One region of the Thalassotalea sp. PLHSN55 genome, then DNA from elsewhere that is predicted to be linked to it. Evidence: riboswitches for the same ligand, from Rfam matches in the RefSeq annotation. Region 1 holds a riboswitch; each other region holds the start of a gene.

Region 1 (5,574 bases):
CGACGTGGTTTTGTATCAGCCTAAAAATAAAACATGGACAACTTTTGCCACTGGTTTAGATCAGCCTTTAGGGATAGTTCAAGACAGCAAGAACAGTTTTGTCGTGATGCAAAAACCAGAACTTACTCGATTAGTCGATAAAAACAACGATGGAAAAGCAGACCTTTATCAAACTCTTTATAACGGGTTTGGTATGACAGGAAATTACCATGAATTTGCTTTTGGCCCAGTGGTTGATAGTAAAGGAAACTATTACATCTCGCTTAATATTGCCTCTAACTTTAATGGCATCAATCAGTATATTCGAGGGGAATATAGTGACATGTGTCCGCCAGAAGACCAAATGCGTCAATGGCATGATTTTAAAAAGTGGATGGCAGGTTATAGAAAACAAGTGACTCGCATGTTTTCTTGTGTACCTTTTCGAGGTTGGGTAATGAAAATATCGCCTGATGGCAGCGCAGAACCTTATGCATCAGGCTTTCGCTCTCCAGCCGGTATGCATATTGACCCTCTAGATAAGCTTTGGGTTACTGACAATCAGGGAGATTGGATTGGTACAAGCCCGTTGCATCAAATCAATCAAGGAGACTTCGCAGGTCACCCAGCTTCGCTACATTGGCTGAAAGGTTGGAAGATTAAACATAAAGACGTTACTACCAATGACTTGCTTAATATACGTAAACCTTCTGCAGGTTTGTTTCCGCAAGGAGAGTTAGCTAACTCTCCAACTCAACCGTTATCTACAATTAAACCGGAATTGTTCGGTTTGCCTGAAGGTGAGTTGATTATCGGTGATATGAATATCAACAACCTTATTCGCTTTTTACCAGACCCAATAGAAGGCGTTATGCAAGGAACACTTATCCCATTTATTAGTGGTGATGAACTTGGTATTGGTAATTTTCGACTAGATTTTTCTTCTGATGGCAGTTTGTGGATTGGTAAAGTTCATTTAGGGTGGGCTGGCGATGAGGGCTTGCTAAAAATAACTAAAAAGCCCAACGACATTTTTATCGTGAATAAAGTTAAATTATTACCCGATGGCTTTGAAATTCGCTTTAATAATGCGCTTACTAATGTACCTACAGAAATTAATATCACGCGACATGGTTACCATTATCACGCGAAGTATGGCTCTGAAAAAGTTGGTTTACAAAAAGTGAAAGTGAAAAATATTCACTTAGATAAAGATAAAAAAAGCATAAAAGTTATCACTGAAAAATTAATTACAGGTCAGTTGTATACCTTAACTTTAAATGATGTAAACGATAATAAGAATCAACCTCTCATGGGAAAAGTACTTAGATATAACGTAAATAAGTTACTTCAATCTACTGAATTTAAAGGCGCAAATACTCATGACTAATAACATTATAAAGCTAAGTAAAGTAAGCGCTATTCTAATAGGGTTAATAACAACGACAGCAACATATGGGAATAAAGTAGATCCTAAATTAACTGAGATTTGGCATCCAGTACCTAAAAAAGTACAAGTAACCCCAATTCCGTCAGACGCAATTCCTTTACTACAACAAGCAAGTGACGTAGAAAAATATTGGCAGCATACTAATGGAAAGCCGGTTAATTGGATTTACGAAAACGACCGTTTAACGGTGAAACCCAAAACAGGCTCTATTGTTACTAAGCAGAGCTTTTGTGATATGCAATTACACTTAGAATGGCGTGCGCCTATCGTGAGTGAACGCCGTAAAGATGCACCTCTTCATGCTAATAGCGGTATTAAAATACAAGAGCGTTATGAGGTCCAGATTCTTGATACATATAACAATAAAATTTACGTAAATGGTCAGGCCGGTTCAATTTATAAGCAAGCAGCGCCTTTGGTTGATGCTTTATCGCCGAGTGGTAAATGGAATACGTTTGACATTATTTTCCGCGCACCTCAATTTGATAACGCTGGTGTCCTTACTAAACCCGCACATATTACCGTGTTACATAATGGCGTATTAATACAAGACCACTTTGAAATAGAAGGCACAACTATGTATGTTGGTAAAGCAAAATACTTCAACGCACATGGCTGTAAACCTATATTGCTGCAAGATCACAATGGTGAAATTAGCTTTAGAAATATTTGGCTGAGGGAATTGTAAGGTTGAACGACCGGAATGTTTTTAGCTCGCCTTAGTAGATATCAATAATTATTTGTTTTTGTAAAAGCTGGTTTTATAAATTTGCATAGCGGTTGAATAACCTAGATGCATGCCGTAAGATCTGCCTTGATTTAGGTGTCTTGTGTTATTTTACAGATAAAAATTATCAGAAAAATAACGCTTTAAGATGAAACGTGAAACTGGTGAAATGCCAGTACTGCCCCCGCAACGGTAACTGTGAGCAGCAACAAAACCACTGTATAAAATCGCTTAGCCAACAGGCTTTGATGATAAATATGGGAAGGTGTTGCAGATGCGATGAACAGGAGTCCGGAGACCGGCCTGATCATATTTATTTTTAGCGCAAAGTTTAACGCCATTCGAATATCGTTAGCTGCTATTGATAAATATTACTCGACAACTGCGGTGGGCGGTTATTCAGAGAAAAGTACACGGTTTGTCTTACTGCCTGAAAATGAAATCATAAAAGCGCATTGATAAAGGTGCATTGTCGCGTTTTATCATTGTGAACGTTATTTTCATTGGCAGCATGTCTTAACTCGTTTACCTACTTTGATTTCCACCACCGTTACTATTAATTGTTTGTTAAATAGCGGTATTGTTATGAAATCAGCCACCTCAAATTTACCCATTCGTTTGGTCTTTGCCATTTTTGCCGTATTAACTTTGCTTATGCTGGCAACTCGTACGCATCACTTTGCCAGTTTGAATCATTTGCCGAGCGCTTCAATTGCTATTTTTTTCTTGGCGGGTATGTATTTACGTAATATGAAAGCCTTTTGGTTTTTTTATCTGCTTAGCGTGACTATCGATATGGCGTCATCGTATTACCGTGGTCAGTTTGGTGACTGCATTACCACCTCGTATCCGGCATTGGTCTTAAGCTATGGTGTGATGTTTGCGGCAGGTTTTTATGCTCGCCCCAACTGGCAGCAAAAGGGCCGGCAAATAAATGTGCTGCAAGTTGCCTTTGCGTTATTTGCGGCAAGCTCAATCGCCTTTTTTATCTCAAATGGTAGTTATTACGCATTCTCTGGCAAGTTCCCTGAACTGTCTTGGGCTGAATATTCAGCGCGTGTTGATAAGTACTTTTTCAAATATATTGTTAACCCGACCTTTTATGTGCTGTCAGCGGTGGTGATTGACTTTAACCTGAGCCATTTCTTTGCTGACAAAACCATCAATAACGCCGCCAATGTTAAACATAAACATTAGTTTGCTGAAGTTGATTTTTACATTATCGAGCAAGGTATTTTCATTGAAGGAGTTTATCAGTGGCTATAGAAAATAAAGCCTTTAGGCATCGACCGCAGCAGCAAGCAGGTAGCGGCGTAAAGTGTTCTGCACTCATTGTTGCAGCGCCGCATTCAGGCTCAGGCAAAACCACCGTAACTGCTGCACTCGCGCGCTATCACCGTAATTTAGGGCGCAAGGTCACGGTATTTAAAGTCGGGCCAGACTTTATTGATCCTATGATCCTCAGGCAAGCCAGTGAAGAGCTAGTATATCAATTAGATCTTTGGTTAGTCGGCGAGCAGGGTTGCCAAGAGCTGCTATATCGTGCGGCACAAGAGTCAGATCTGATCTTAATTGAAGGAGTCATGGGGCTATTTGACGGCACGCCAAGTAGCGCAGATTTAGCCGAGTATTTTAATATTCCCGTACTGGGCGTGATTGACGCCAAAGCCATGGCGCAAACCTTTGCCGCGGTTACCTTTGGTTTAGCCAAGTTTCGTGAAAACATGCCTTTTTCTGGGGTGCTTGCCAATCGTGTTAATAGCGACCGACATGGCGAGTTACTCAGTAATAGTTTACCTGATGAATTTACGTATTACGGCCGCATGCCAAAAGACGATAGCATTACTTTGCCGGAGCGTCATTTAGGTTTAGTACAGGCACAAGAATTGGCGGATATTGATAGCCAACTTGATCAAGCGGCTAGCTACATCGCCAATACTAAACTGGTTAATTTACCGGAAAAAGTCGAGTTTTTTAGCGCACAACAAACCGCACAGCTACAAGGCAATGAGCAGGCATTGTCAGGTACTCGCATTATTATTATTCGCGACGCTGCCTTTAGCTTTATTTATGCCGCGAATATCGCCTTTTTAAAGCAAGCAGGCGCAGACATTATTTACTGCTCTGCACTAACCGATAAGCACTTACCTGATGGTGATATTTTATATATCCCCGGTGGTTACCCAGAATTGTACGCGGAAAAACTAAAAACTAATGTCAGTTTTATCAATAGCGTTCAAAGCTTTGCTAATAGTCAAAAACCAATAATTGCTGAATGTGGCGGCATGTTATATCTGCTAGAGCAACTTACTGACTTATCTGGGCAAAAATTCCCTATGCTCGGCTTACTACCGGGTAAAGCGGTTATGCAGAAAAAGCTGGCTGCGATTGGCTCGCAGTGGGTTAACTTATCGATGTTATGCCAAGAACAAACTGCAAACCCGATAATGCGCGGTCATAGCTTTCATTATTCCAGCGCTGAAGTGTCTATCGAACCGATTGCGCAAACAACTCATCACCCGAGTGAACGTTTAGGCGAATTTGTTTATCAGCATAATAATATTCTTGCCTCTTATATGCATTGGTATTTACCCAGTAACCCAAGTTTAGCCATTGCCATGTTCAATAAGTCAGGTGTTACGTCATTGTAATTGCGTGTAATACAAAATCTTGTGTTTTTAAAATAGTGTTAAAGTGCTTAAAGGCCTCATTCGTCAGTCAGCGTTTCAGTGAAATCGAGCATAAAGTATGTTATTGGTTGACTAAATCAGGCAAACTAACTGAACAAGTCAGTCATAGGGATATTACTCGTCGACACTTGTGCATTACTTACTATTAATCGTTGAATTGTAATTTAGCGATTAATACATAGATAAAAAGGAGCTCAGCACATGGCCACTTTATTAAATAAACACAATCAACAAAGCAGTTTATTACAATCTCATCATAGCTTTGGTCGCTTGCAATGTTCGGTTAATACCAATATTTCCGATCCTTATATTTCAAAAGTGCATGCGTTTATTGAATGGAACGGTGAACATTGGTTACTGCGCGACGTTAGTAGCAATGGTACCTGGCTTAATGGCAACAAGCTGGCGCGAGAGCAAATTGCGCATCTTAAAAAAGACGATGTAATAACATTTGCCAGTAAATCTGCTAATGCGTTTCAAGTGCTCGATATTAATCCGCCGTGCGACTGCTTAATTCCGATTGCCCACAATAGCAAAGCCATCGAACTGGAATATTTTCACCTTTTGCCCAGTAAAGAAGCGCAACCTATGGTGCTAAGCTTTAATAATCAAACCTATTCGTGGTGGCAAGAAATATTAGACGACAACCTCAGCCAGTCGGTAACCTCAGCGGAATTAAGCGATCAAGAAATTCTCACCGTCGATGGCTTATCTTGGCAATTACAAAT
Region 2 (5,574 bases), on a different contig from region 1:
GATCAATCATTAAGCAATGAACAACGCTATCGCCAGTTTTTCATGCGTTACATTCAGTTTGCCGCCGAAAATCCGTCGGTTTACGATTTAATGTTCGGCCGCACTATTTGGAAAGATGCCACCAGTACACAATCGCTACGAGACGCCGCCTACCCGAGTTTTCAATACCAAGTTGAAATGACCAAAACTTGGCAGCAACAAGGTATTTTGCCCGCTGATGAAAACTCATTACGTTTAGCACAAGTCACTTGGGGCACTATGCACGGCATTGCCCGTTTACTTATCGACGGAATATACGCAGACAGCCACAATATTGATGAAATGTGTGAATGTGCCCTCAACCTTTTTCTCAATCAAAGTAAAAGCCAATAACCACAAGCGTAAAAATCTTTGTACAACCAAGTCCCTAGCAAATGTAAATAGATGTAAACAGATGTTGCTAGCGCTGGCAATTACATTGCACACTCCTTACTATTTAAACGTTTCGACATCTACCTAAATTCGCTTAGCACAATCATTAGCGAACTAGACACAAAAGCTAGATGTTTTATTAATTAACAATAACAACGACAAATAAACAAGTGGGAATATCATGAAAACATTGATCACCGGTGCACTTTGTTCATCGCTGCTACTTGTGGCTGGCTGTAATACAACAGAACAAGCGCCACAAGCACAAATTCAACCTGTTAAAAAAGCGTTAGTTTCTGGTATTGAAAAAGCTAACATGGACATGAGTGTTCGTCCGCAAGATAACTTTTATCGCTACATTAATGGTGGCTGGTTAAACGCCACAGAAATTCCGGGCGATAAAACGGCCGTCGGTTCTTTTTATGACTTACGTGACGATGCTGATGATGCGGTAAAAGCAATTATTGAAGAGTTAGCAGGTCAAACAAACTTAGTTGAAGGTAGCGACGAACAAAAAGTGGCTGACCTATTTCGTTCATTTATGAACAGTGAAGCGCGCAACCAAGCAGGTACGACGCCAATTCAATTTATTTTTGACGATATCAACCAACTCAAAAACAAAGATCAATTAGCCAGTTTTTTTGGTAAATATCAAGCCGCAGGTGTGAATAACCCACTAGCGTTTTACATTAACGTTGATGCCAAAGATTCATCTCGTTACGCCACGCATATTTGGCAAAGTGGTTTAGGCTTGCCAGATCGTGATTATTACTTTAATGAAGCTGAGCGCTTTGTAAACATGCGCGAGGGTTATTTAGCACATATCGAAAATATGTTTAACCTTGCCGGCGTTAAAGACGGTAAAGCTGCTGCAGAAACTATTCTAGCAATGGAAACTGAGCTCGCGGGTTACCACTGGACTCGTGTACAAAGTCGTGATAGCGAAAAGCGTTACAATAAATTCCAAGTGAGCCAATTAGCTGAATTAGCAGGCGACTTTAATTGGTCAGCTTACCTTGATGCTCAAGGCGTGGCTAAGCAAAAAGACATTATTATTAACCAACCTGATTTCATTGAAGGTTTTGGTAAAGTTTTCGCTAAATCTTCTTTAGCTGACTGGCAAACTTACTTAACGTTTCATACCTTAAGTGCCTATGCGGTTTATTTAACTGAAGAAATTGATAATGAGAATTTTGATTTCTATTCAAAACAGCTCAATGGTCGCCAAGAGCAACGCCCACAATGGAAGCGCGGTGTAAGTGTTGTTAATAATAACCTAGGTGAAGTTATTGGGAAAATCTACGTAGGTCGTCATTTTAAACCTGAAGCGAAAACTCGCATGAGTCAGTTGGTGGAAAATTTGCGTAGCGCTTATGGCGCAAGCATTGACGAGCTTGAGTGGATGGGCACAGACACCAAAGCTGCAGCGCATGTGAAATTAGCGGCATTTACTCCTAAAATTGGTTACCCAGATAAGTGGCAGGATTACTCAAAATTAACGATTTCAGCAGATGATTTAGTTGGCAACATTGTCCGCTCTGGCATGGTGGGTCATCACAAAGAAGTTGAAAAATTAGGTGGTCCAATTCAAGATTGGGAATGGGGTATGACACCACAAACCGTTAATGCTTATTACAACCCAACCGTGAATGAAATTGTATTTCCTGCAGCAATATTACAACCACCATTTTTCAATATGGCAGCAGATGACGCAGTAAATTACGGCGGCATTGGCGCGGTAATTGGCCATGAAATGGGCCACGGTTTTGATGACCAAGGCAGTAAGTACGATGCCGACGGCAACCTAAGAAATTGGTGGACAGAGCAAGACTTAGCAGAATTTGCTAAGCGCACCCAAATACTTGTTGAGCAATACGCGGGTTACGAAGTATTTGAAGGTTTACATGTTAATGGTGAGCTAACCTTAGGCGAAAACATTGGTGATTTATCAGGTGTTACTATCGCATATAAAGCCTATAAAGCCTCTTTAAATGGTCAAGAAGCACCAATTATCGACGGTTTAACTGGCGATCAACGTTTCTTTATGGGTTACGCGCAAATCTGGCGTTCAAAATTTGTAGAGAAGGCGATGCGCAACCGCGTGGCAACTGACCCACATTCACCGGGTGAATTTAGAGCCTTAGGTTCTTTATCAAACATGAATGAATTCTACCAAGCCTTTGACGTAAAAGAAGGTGATGCCATGTATATTGCCCCTGAGAAACGCGTAAAAATTTGGTAATTAAGCACTAGGTTTTATCGTTAATCGCAATGTAAAAAGGGCCAACAGGCCCTTTTTTATCAAACAATTTTTATTGTTTTGCGCTGCTATTAACGACAAGGTAAACTGGTGCAGTTTAATTGCCGTTAAAGAATTCGGTGATTGACTCGCAGGGGAAAATGGTGAAAGTCCATTGCTGTTCCCGCAACTGTAAAGCCAGAGTACCTGCCGCCAAAAGCTAAGCTAAATGACTAAGCTAAAAAACAATTAGATTAAATAGATATTCGTGCGGGAAAACACGAAGAGTGTCTGAATCAAAATGGTCCAGCGCACTACTTTCGCTCCTACATTGGTATCCTTAAAATATTAAGGCTCCTCTTATGACAGACAAAAAATCTCTTTCTAGTGAAGAAAAGCACCAACAACGCATGCAAAAGCTCAAAGACAAAATTGATGCAAAAGTTGACTCAGCAACCGAAGAACGCGGCATACTTATTGTTATTACTGGTAACGGTAAAGGCAAGTCAACGTCGGGTTTTGGTACAGTAACTCGTGCGGTTGGCCACGGTTTAACCGCTGGCGTTGCGCAATTTATTAAAGGCCAGTGGGATAGCGGCGAACGTAACTTATTAGAAAAAAATGGCGTAACTTTTCACGTAATGAATACCGGCTTTACTTGGAATACCCAAGATAAAAGTAAAGATATTGCTGCTGCAACCGCGGTTTGGGCTGAAGCTAAGAAAATGTTAGCCGACGATAGCATTGATCTGGTTTTATTAGATGAACTGACTTACATGTTGTCGTACAAATATCTAGATTTAGACGACGTGCTAGACGCAATAACTAATCGCCCAGTTAACCAGCATGTGGTTGTAACGGGGCGTGCTTGTCATCGTTCATTACTTGATATTGCCGACACCATCAGCGAAGTTCAACCAACGCGCCACGCCTTTAATGCTGGCATTAAAGCGCAAAAAGGCATTGATTGGTAACTAACTGAAAAGTCGAACGTTACACACCTTAAGGTTCGACTTTTTCTGAAACTATGATTGTCTTGTCTATAAGCAATACAAAACGCCCAAGATGATCAACACCGCAAAAAATAGCGTTTCGCAGGTCAGTAAAAATATCGGTTTCCAGCCAACCGACAGCACTTGAGCTAACGAGGTTTTAATACCTATTGCGACCATAGCAATGACAAGAAACCATTGAGATAATATTTTAATCACATCAACCAAAGCGGTTGGTAACAGTCCTAAATTATTCACTAACGCCAAGACAAAAAACACCACTAAAAAGCTTGGTATAAAGCTGCTAACGCCTTTCTTGCTACTTTGTCCTTGCCCTTTGAATAGCCAAAAAATGATCATCACAATCGGCAATAATAAAGCAACACGCATTAGCTTAATATACATCGCAATATCGCCAGTGGTTTCTGAAACCGAATAACCGGCACCTGCAACTTGGGCAACATCGTGAATAGCGCCGCCAAGAAATACGCCTGCAAGTTGATCTGATAAACCTAGCGTAGTTACCACAATCGGGTAAAAAATCATCGCCATCGTGCCGAGCGCGGTAATACTGACAACGGTTAATGCAAAAAACTTTTCAAACTGCGCGTTTTTAGGCAATACCGTTGATATAGCCGCTGCCGCAGATACGCCACATATTGCCACTGCGCCACCCGATAACACACCAAACGAGGTCGGTAATGACAATAATCGAGCAAGCACAACCGCAAAGCCCATAGAAACTATCATAGATGCAATAATCAACAATGGTGCTTCAAAGCCTAAAGACATGACATCAGCAAAGGCTATTCGCACTCCCACTAAAGCCACTGCCATTCTCAGCAGCGCGGTTGAACAAAATGCAATACCCGATTGTAGCTTTGGCGAGTGAAATAAAAAATGCAATGCCAAGCCAAGCAGCAGTGCCAGTAGCATAACAGGTGCTTGATACGTTGATGCTAATACCTTAGCAATCGCCGCAACCAATACGCATAAAGCGATACCGTGTATGTGCACTTTAAAAAACGACATCAGTTTTAAAATCATCTTAGAAAATTTATTTAAAAGAAAAGTGTTTCGCGAATATTGTCAGTGTAACTAAAGCCATCAATAAAAAATATAACTTCCTTGCCAGCTTGCCAATCTACAACGATGAATTACACAACCACATTGACCTCTTAATTAACTTAAAAAATCATCAGTTAATAGCATTTACCTTAGTGAATTTTGAATATCCGACTATATTGTAATATGCGGGCTTATTATTAGCCTCAAGCTAACGTCAACTCATGAAAGGATGCACAAGCGTTGAAAAAAAATTGGTTTATTAATTTAGCACTCATGTTAACCATCATTTTTACCGTAGTTATTTTTATTAGCTATGAAACTCTTACCGAAAAAAAGGTAACAGAAGTCTCAGTTGCTGTGTCCAGAACGCCCCTGTCAGCCCCTTTTTATATTGCCCAAGAGCAAGACTTTTTTGCACAAACCTGCGTTTCTGTGAATATCGTTGATGTTTATGGCGGCAATAAAGCCTTTGAGGAAGTCATTGACGGCAACGTAGACTTTGCCACCAGTTCAGATACCGTGCTCGCCTTTCAAAGTTTGAACGATCTTAAATTTGTCACCCATGCAACCTTTGTGCAATCGGATAATGATGTAAAACTGATCACCCGAGCAAACGACAATATTGGTTCTGGCAAGGATTTAGTCAATAAACGTATTGGTGTTATTCGAAGCAGCGCCAGTGAATATTACCTCAGTATTTACTTAGCGTTGGCTGGGCTATCATTTGATGATATTCAGTTAATTTATTATTCACCAAATCAACTACTCGGCGCATTTCAAAATAATGAAGTAGACGCAATAGTGCCCTGGGAACCCTTTGCATTTAAAAGCATTCAGCAATTAGGTGATCAGGCTCAGTTACAT
Region 3 (5,574 bases), 150 kb from region 1:
AAAAATGTTATTGAGGATTTAGCCTTTGTTAAAGCCCAAGGATGGCAAGAGCAAATTCAGCGCCATTTACGTTACGGCGGCAAAGTACTTGGTATTTGTGGTGGCTATCAAATGTTGGGCAATAAAATTTTCGACCCTTTAGGTATTGAGTCGAGTTCAACGCAGGCAAAAGTGGGGGTTGATGGTTTAGGCTTTTTAGATATCACTACCGTGTTAAGCGCGGATAAAACCTTAACAAAGGCGCATGCCACCATGACCGTAGCCGGCAAATCATGTCAGGTGAAAGGTTATGAAATTCATTGTGGACGTTCTTCAGGTGCTGCATTAGCTTCGCCACTGCTGAGCGAGCTTCAATTAAGTGTCGACACTGCATGTGACGCGGATAACTTAACGACCGATGGTGTTGTATCGCAAGACGGGCAAATTATTGGAACTTATTTGCATGGACTGTTTGATAGCCGCGAAGCTACTGAGCTTATTTTACATTGGGTAGATAAAGATAATGGCATAACCGAGCATATTGACCTTGATGAACATCGTGAAATTCAGCTTGAGCGTTTAGCCAGTGTTTGTCAGCAATACCTTGATATTGAAAAAATTACCGAAGTGATTCAACAAGGTACATTAAATAAGTCACTATTAAAAAAGGCACCGATATGAATAAAGTTTTTAACTCGATAGTGTTTACCGCGTTATTGTTGGTGAGTCAGGTTGCTAGTGTTCACGCAGGTGATAATGACAGTGATGAGCAAAAGCAAAATATGCGCATTATTGCCATGGCGCCTCATATTGTTGAAATGCTGTTTGATATTGGCGCAGGCAAACAAATAGTTGGCGCAGTTGAGTATTCAGACTTTCCCGAGGAGGCGCTGAGTATTGAACGTGTTGGTGGTTACCATGGCGTAAAAATGGAAAAAATATTGGCGCTAAAACCTGATTTAGTGATTGCTTGGACGACAGGTAATCAGCAAAGCGATATTGAACAAATGCAGCGTTTAGGCTTAAACGTGGTTTTTAGCCACCCTAAAAATGTAGCAGATGTCGCCAAAGAAATACGCTATTTTGGCGAGTTAACCGCGCGTGAAGAGCAAGCAAAAAAAGTCGCGCAGCACTTTGAGCAAAAGTTACAGCAAATTCGCACCAGCCAAGTCGGAAAAAGCTCAACTAAGGTTTTTTACCAATTGTGGCCTGAACCTATGATGACAATTAACGACGACACCTGGTTGAGTCAGCTGCTTGGTATTTGTCAGGGGGATAATGTTTTTGGTGAAAATCCAACGCAATATCCAAAAGTGGGTATTGAAAACGTCATTGTTGCTCAACCAGAGATCATTATTATTCCAGACGAAAAATCGAAAAAAGTGCAACCTGTGGTTAATTGGCAACAATGGCCTGAAATTCCAGCCGTGAAAAATAATCATTTTGTTCACGTCAATGCAGATTTGCTGCATAGATTTAGTACACGGTTATTATCGGGTGTTGAAGATATGTGTGAAAAAATTGATGCGCATCGCTAAAAGCTAATAGAGAGTGCATTAAAACGTAACGAGCAGAAATACTCTGCTTTTATTTGGCGAGCTTTAGGGGAAAGCAATGAAAATTTGCTACTGCCCCCGCAACGGTAATTGCTTGATCGAGAGCATAAGTCCGACAGCCTACAGCTTGCTTCATTATCGCCAGTGTTTAATTTCTGGTGATCAATAAAGTGCGGAGGGCACTTTAAGACGAGGTAATATGACAACTAAACAATTAGTACAAACTAAAAAAATGAAAAAATCGCCAATTTATTTGGCATTAACAAGTGTAGTATTTTCAAGTGCAGCATTAGCTGCTCCAACGCCTACAGACGATATGGAAAATATTGTGGTAACGGCAAACCGTACGCAACAAGATAAATTCTTGTCGTTATCGGCAACTGAGGTTATTTCTCAGCAAGATATTGAGTTTATTCAACCACAAAATATTACTGATTTATTAGAAACTATTGCTGGTATTAGTGTGGTCAGCCAAGGCGGCGCTGGGCAAGCTAGCTCAGTATTTATGCGCGGAACTAACAGTGATCATACCTTGGTATTAGTTGATGGCGTGCGTGTCGGCTCTGCAACTTTAGGCACAACTAACTTTGCTGCGATGTCTATTGGTTTAATTGAGCGTATTGAGATTGTTAAAGGGCCGCGTGCAGCGCTTTGGGGTTCTGATGCAATTGGCGGTGTTATTCAAATATTTACCAAGCAACTTACCTCAGGTGAAGGTTATGTCTCGGCGGGTACGGGAAGCCATGGCTTTTGGAAAACAGAAGGAGCAGTAGGTTTAGGCAACGAGCAACACTCATTGACCTTATCAGCTTCAATGGAAGAAAGTGACGGTTTTACCGCGAATACTTATGAAGATGATGATGATGGTTACGACCGTCGTTCAGTTGGTTTAGTGGGTAAAAGCCAAGTATCTGAAGAATTATCGTTTCAGTTAGTCTCTCGCTATGAAGAAGGTGGTTCAGAGTACGATCCTAAATGGGGTGGCGCTAATGAACAAGACTATGAAAACTACTCGATAAAAGTAGGCAGCCAATACCAAGTTGAAAATTTCTTCACCGAAGTATCTTTATCAACTAGCCAAGACGAAGGCGCTAACTTCATTTCAGGCCAAAAAGACGATGCTGCTTTTATTGCTACTGAACGTGACCAATTTTCATTAGTGAGTCAGTATAGCTTTAGCGATGCTTCTAGCTTAACCGCGGGTTTTGATTGGTATGATGAGCAAGTCTCTGGTAACAACAGCAGCTGGGACAAAGACGAGCGCATTACGCGTGCGGCATTTGTACAAGCACGCCATCAAATGGCACAATTTTTATTTGAAGGTGCGGTACGTCGTGATGAAGTATCTGGCTTAAGTGGTGAGAATACTTATAACGTGTCATTTGGCTATCAAGTCGATGAAAATTTATTAGTGAGTTTAAACCGAGGTACTGGCTTTAAAGCGCCAACATTTAACGATTTATATTGGCCTGGTCAAGGTAACCCAGATTTATTACCTGAAAGCATTGAAAGTACTGAATTTTTAGTTAAAAACCAGTTTGAAAATGGCGCTTTTGAATTTGCGGTTTACAACTCTGATGTAGAAAACTTAATTGCGTGGGCGCCTGATGCCAGCGGTAACTGGAAACCTGCCAATATCGCTAAAGCGGGTATTGAAGGTGCAGAAGCTACCTTACGAGTAGATATTGACGATTTCTCTCAAAAAGTCGCTTTAGCTTACACTCGCACTGAAGATAAACAAACCGGTGAGCAATTGCATCGTCGTCCGAAAGTAACCGCTAATTATACTGCCAGTTACCAATGGCAAGACCTAAAAGCCAATGGTGCGTTGAATTACCGTGGTTCTAGTCTTGACTCTAGTGGCGCAACGTTAGAAAAGTATATTACCCTTGACGTTTCAGTTGATTACCAAGCAACTGAGAATTTACTGGTAATCGCTAAGATCAATAACTTGTTTGACAAAGAGTATGAAACAGCAACCAATTATACCGCTGACGGAACTAACTTTCAGTTGACCGGTACGTATACTTTCTAAAAAAATTAGTGTTTTATTCGCTTAGATAGAAGCAAAAAACAATAAAAAACCAGCAATGTCAGTTGCTGGTTTTTTTATTTATTGCTACAAGTCTAGACAAAGATTAGTTTTTACTCGCTAACTCAACCAAGACTGCGGTATACATTTTTAAGTTTAAAACAAACTGTTCCATGGTAATAAATTCATATTCCGAATGCCCAGTGTATGCAACATTTGGCATTGACGGACCAAAACTTACTGCATTTGGAAATAAACGGGAATTGGTGCCGCCACCAATGGCAATTGGTTGAGCATTTTCAATCCCTGTGTAATGAGAAAATACGGAGAGCAAGGTTGGAATGTGCGGCGCATCGGTTAATAGCCAAGGATCGCCAATTTTATTATGGCTAGCTAGTAAACTGACTTTATGTTTACTTTGCCAGTTAATAATCGCGGCATTAATTTCATCGGTAAGTTGCTCTGCTGTTTTGCCTTGTGGTCGACGAACATTTATCGTCAGTTCAATACCTTGTTCAACTTGTTTTAATAACGTTGCAGAGACGGTCATTCTCCCCATAAAGTCGTCTTGGTAAGCGATATCTCCAAACTTTTCACCGTATAAACCTATGCCTAAGTTATCATTAATAAAATTAACTAACGCGCCTTCAGCATTATTTGGCCAGCGCTCAAAAGCGAGTAAATTCGCAATATGTGTGATGGCATTAACGCCATACTCAGGTTTTGAAGAATGAGCTGATTTACCGAGGGCGGTAATGGTGAGATCAGTATCGACCATGTTCAGATCGAAGCTCACTTCTGGGAATTGGGTCATTCTCGCTATCAGTTTTTCTAACAAGCCATAATTGGCATTGCTGATCACAACTTTTGCATCTTCAGGAATTTGGCTGGCAAATGCGCCACCGGTAAAACGACTAATATAAGCATGCTTTGACATAACCTGTGCATTAGCAAAACTTACGCTAATGGTGCCATAACCTTTTTCGGCGGTAACGACTGGGTATTCAGCATCAAGTGTGATATTCGTTTGTGGTAAATCGTGTTGTTTTACAAAGTCGCGCAGCGGTTGCCAATCAGACTCTTCAGCCATGTAAATGTACAATTCAAGTCGTTTTTTTAACGCGATATTTTTATCTTTTATCGCTTTCATCGCATACAAGGCTGAGACGATTGGCCCTTTATCATCTTCAGTGCCGCGAGCAATTAACTTGCCTGGCTCTGAGGTTCGGTCTAATTCAAATGGCGATTTTTGCCATTTACTTTCATTCACCGGCTGCACGTCACCATGCGTAATAATGCCCACTCTTTCTTCGCTATCGCCAAGGCCAATAACCACTAAATAGCCGTGGTCAGTAAAATCAAAGCCTAATGTGGTTGCTTGTTTTTTTAATTCAGCTTTAAAAGCAATATGTTCAGGGTTTTTAGGTGAAGGTAGATCTTTTACCGCAACCGTATTGTACTTTACCAATTGCGCAAGGCTGTCGATCATAGCTTGTTGATAAGTAGATTCAGCGTAGGCTGCAGTGTTGGTAGCAACTGTACTCGGTTGCTTGGCCGCAGCTGAAAACGCTAAGATCAACATTAAGCTGATATGAATAATATATTTAAACACTAAAACTCCTAAAATAAGATTAACGGATAAGCCGTAAATTTTTATGTGACACTATATACAGTTTAATCAAACTGAAACAGCGACAAAAGTCGATAAAGTTGAGCTGCACAGTTAGTGCTATAGTTGACAAAATTTAGCGTCAACAGTTCAAGTGAATTTCTGTTGATAAAAAATACAAATAAATTGCTTTATTACGACGGTTTTTCTCTCTTAAAACGTTAATAATGTTGTTATACTGCTTGTCTTCATCATCGCAGCGACCAAGAGTACTGTTTATCTTTTATGCGATTGACGGGTTAACTTAACTAGAGCATCTGGACCTTTGTGCTGCCAAAATATACACCAAAGATCAATATGCTCTAAACCATTGACAAAATAATATGTGATGGCGCTAA

The links. Region 1 has a riboswitch for cobalamin ahead of ACRRSQ_RS05325 (hypothetical protein). Riboswitches for the same ligand answer to the same signal wherever they lie in the genome.
Region 2: it holds a riboswitch for cobalamin, as region 1 does, so the genes downstream of both, cobO (cob(I)yrinic acid a,c-diamide adenosyltransferase) here and ACRRSQ_RS05325 (hypothetical protein) in region 1, are expected to answer to the same signal.
Region 3: it holds a riboswitch for cobalamin, as region 1 does, so the genes downstream of both, ACRRSQ_RS04680 (TonB-dependent receptor domain-containing protein) here and ACRRSQ_RS05325 (hypothetical protein) in region 1, are expected to answer to the same signal.

Annotation. Positions count from the first base shown of each region.
Region 1 covers NZ_JBPDIH010000002.1:500,002-505,575, reverse strand. The annotation lists gene ACRRSQ_RS05340 (DUF7133 domain-containing protein) at 1-1,369, shown strand, start outside; gene ACRRSQ_RS05335 (3-keto-disaccharide hydrolase) at 1,362-2,117, shown strand; cobalamin riboswitch at 2,234-2,477, shown strand; gene ACRRSQ_RS05330 (hypothetical protein) at 2,436-2,615, shown strand; gene ACRRSQ_RS05325 (hypothetical protein) at 2,742-3,353, shown strand; gene ACRRSQ_RS05320 (cobyrinate a,c-diamide synthase) at 3,413-4,807, shown strand; gene ACRRSQ_RS05315 (FHA domain-containing protein) at 5,048-5,574, shown strand, end outside.
Region 2 covers NZ_JBPDIH010000007.1:250,325-255,898, reverse strand. The annotation lists gene ACRRSQ_RS15175 (TetR/AcrR family transcriptional regulator) at 1-372, shown strand, start outside; gene ACRRSQ_RS15170 (M13 family metallopeptidase) at 593-2,653, shown strand; adenosylcobalamin-variant (AdoCbl-variant) riboswitch at 2,788-2,867, shown strand; gene cobO (cob(I)yrinic acid a,c-diamide adenosyltransferase) at 3,013-3,624, shown strand; gene ACRRSQ_RS15160 (YeiH family protein) at 3,691-4,674, opposite strand; gene ACRRSQ_RS15155 (ABC transporter substrate-binding protein) at 4,951-5,574, shown strand, end outside.
Region 3 covers NZ_JBPDIH010000002.1:345,293-350,866, reverse strand. The annotation lists gene ACRRSQ_RS04690 (cobyric acid synthase) at 1-660, shown strand, start outside; gene ACRRSQ_RS04685 (cobalamin-binding protein) at 657-1,517, shown strand; cobalamin riboswitch at 1,544-1,677, shown strand; gene ACRRSQ_RS04680 (TonB-dependent receptor domain-containing protein) at 1,735-3,570, shown strand; gene ACRRSQ_RS04675 (dipeptidase) at 3,674-5,179, opposite strand.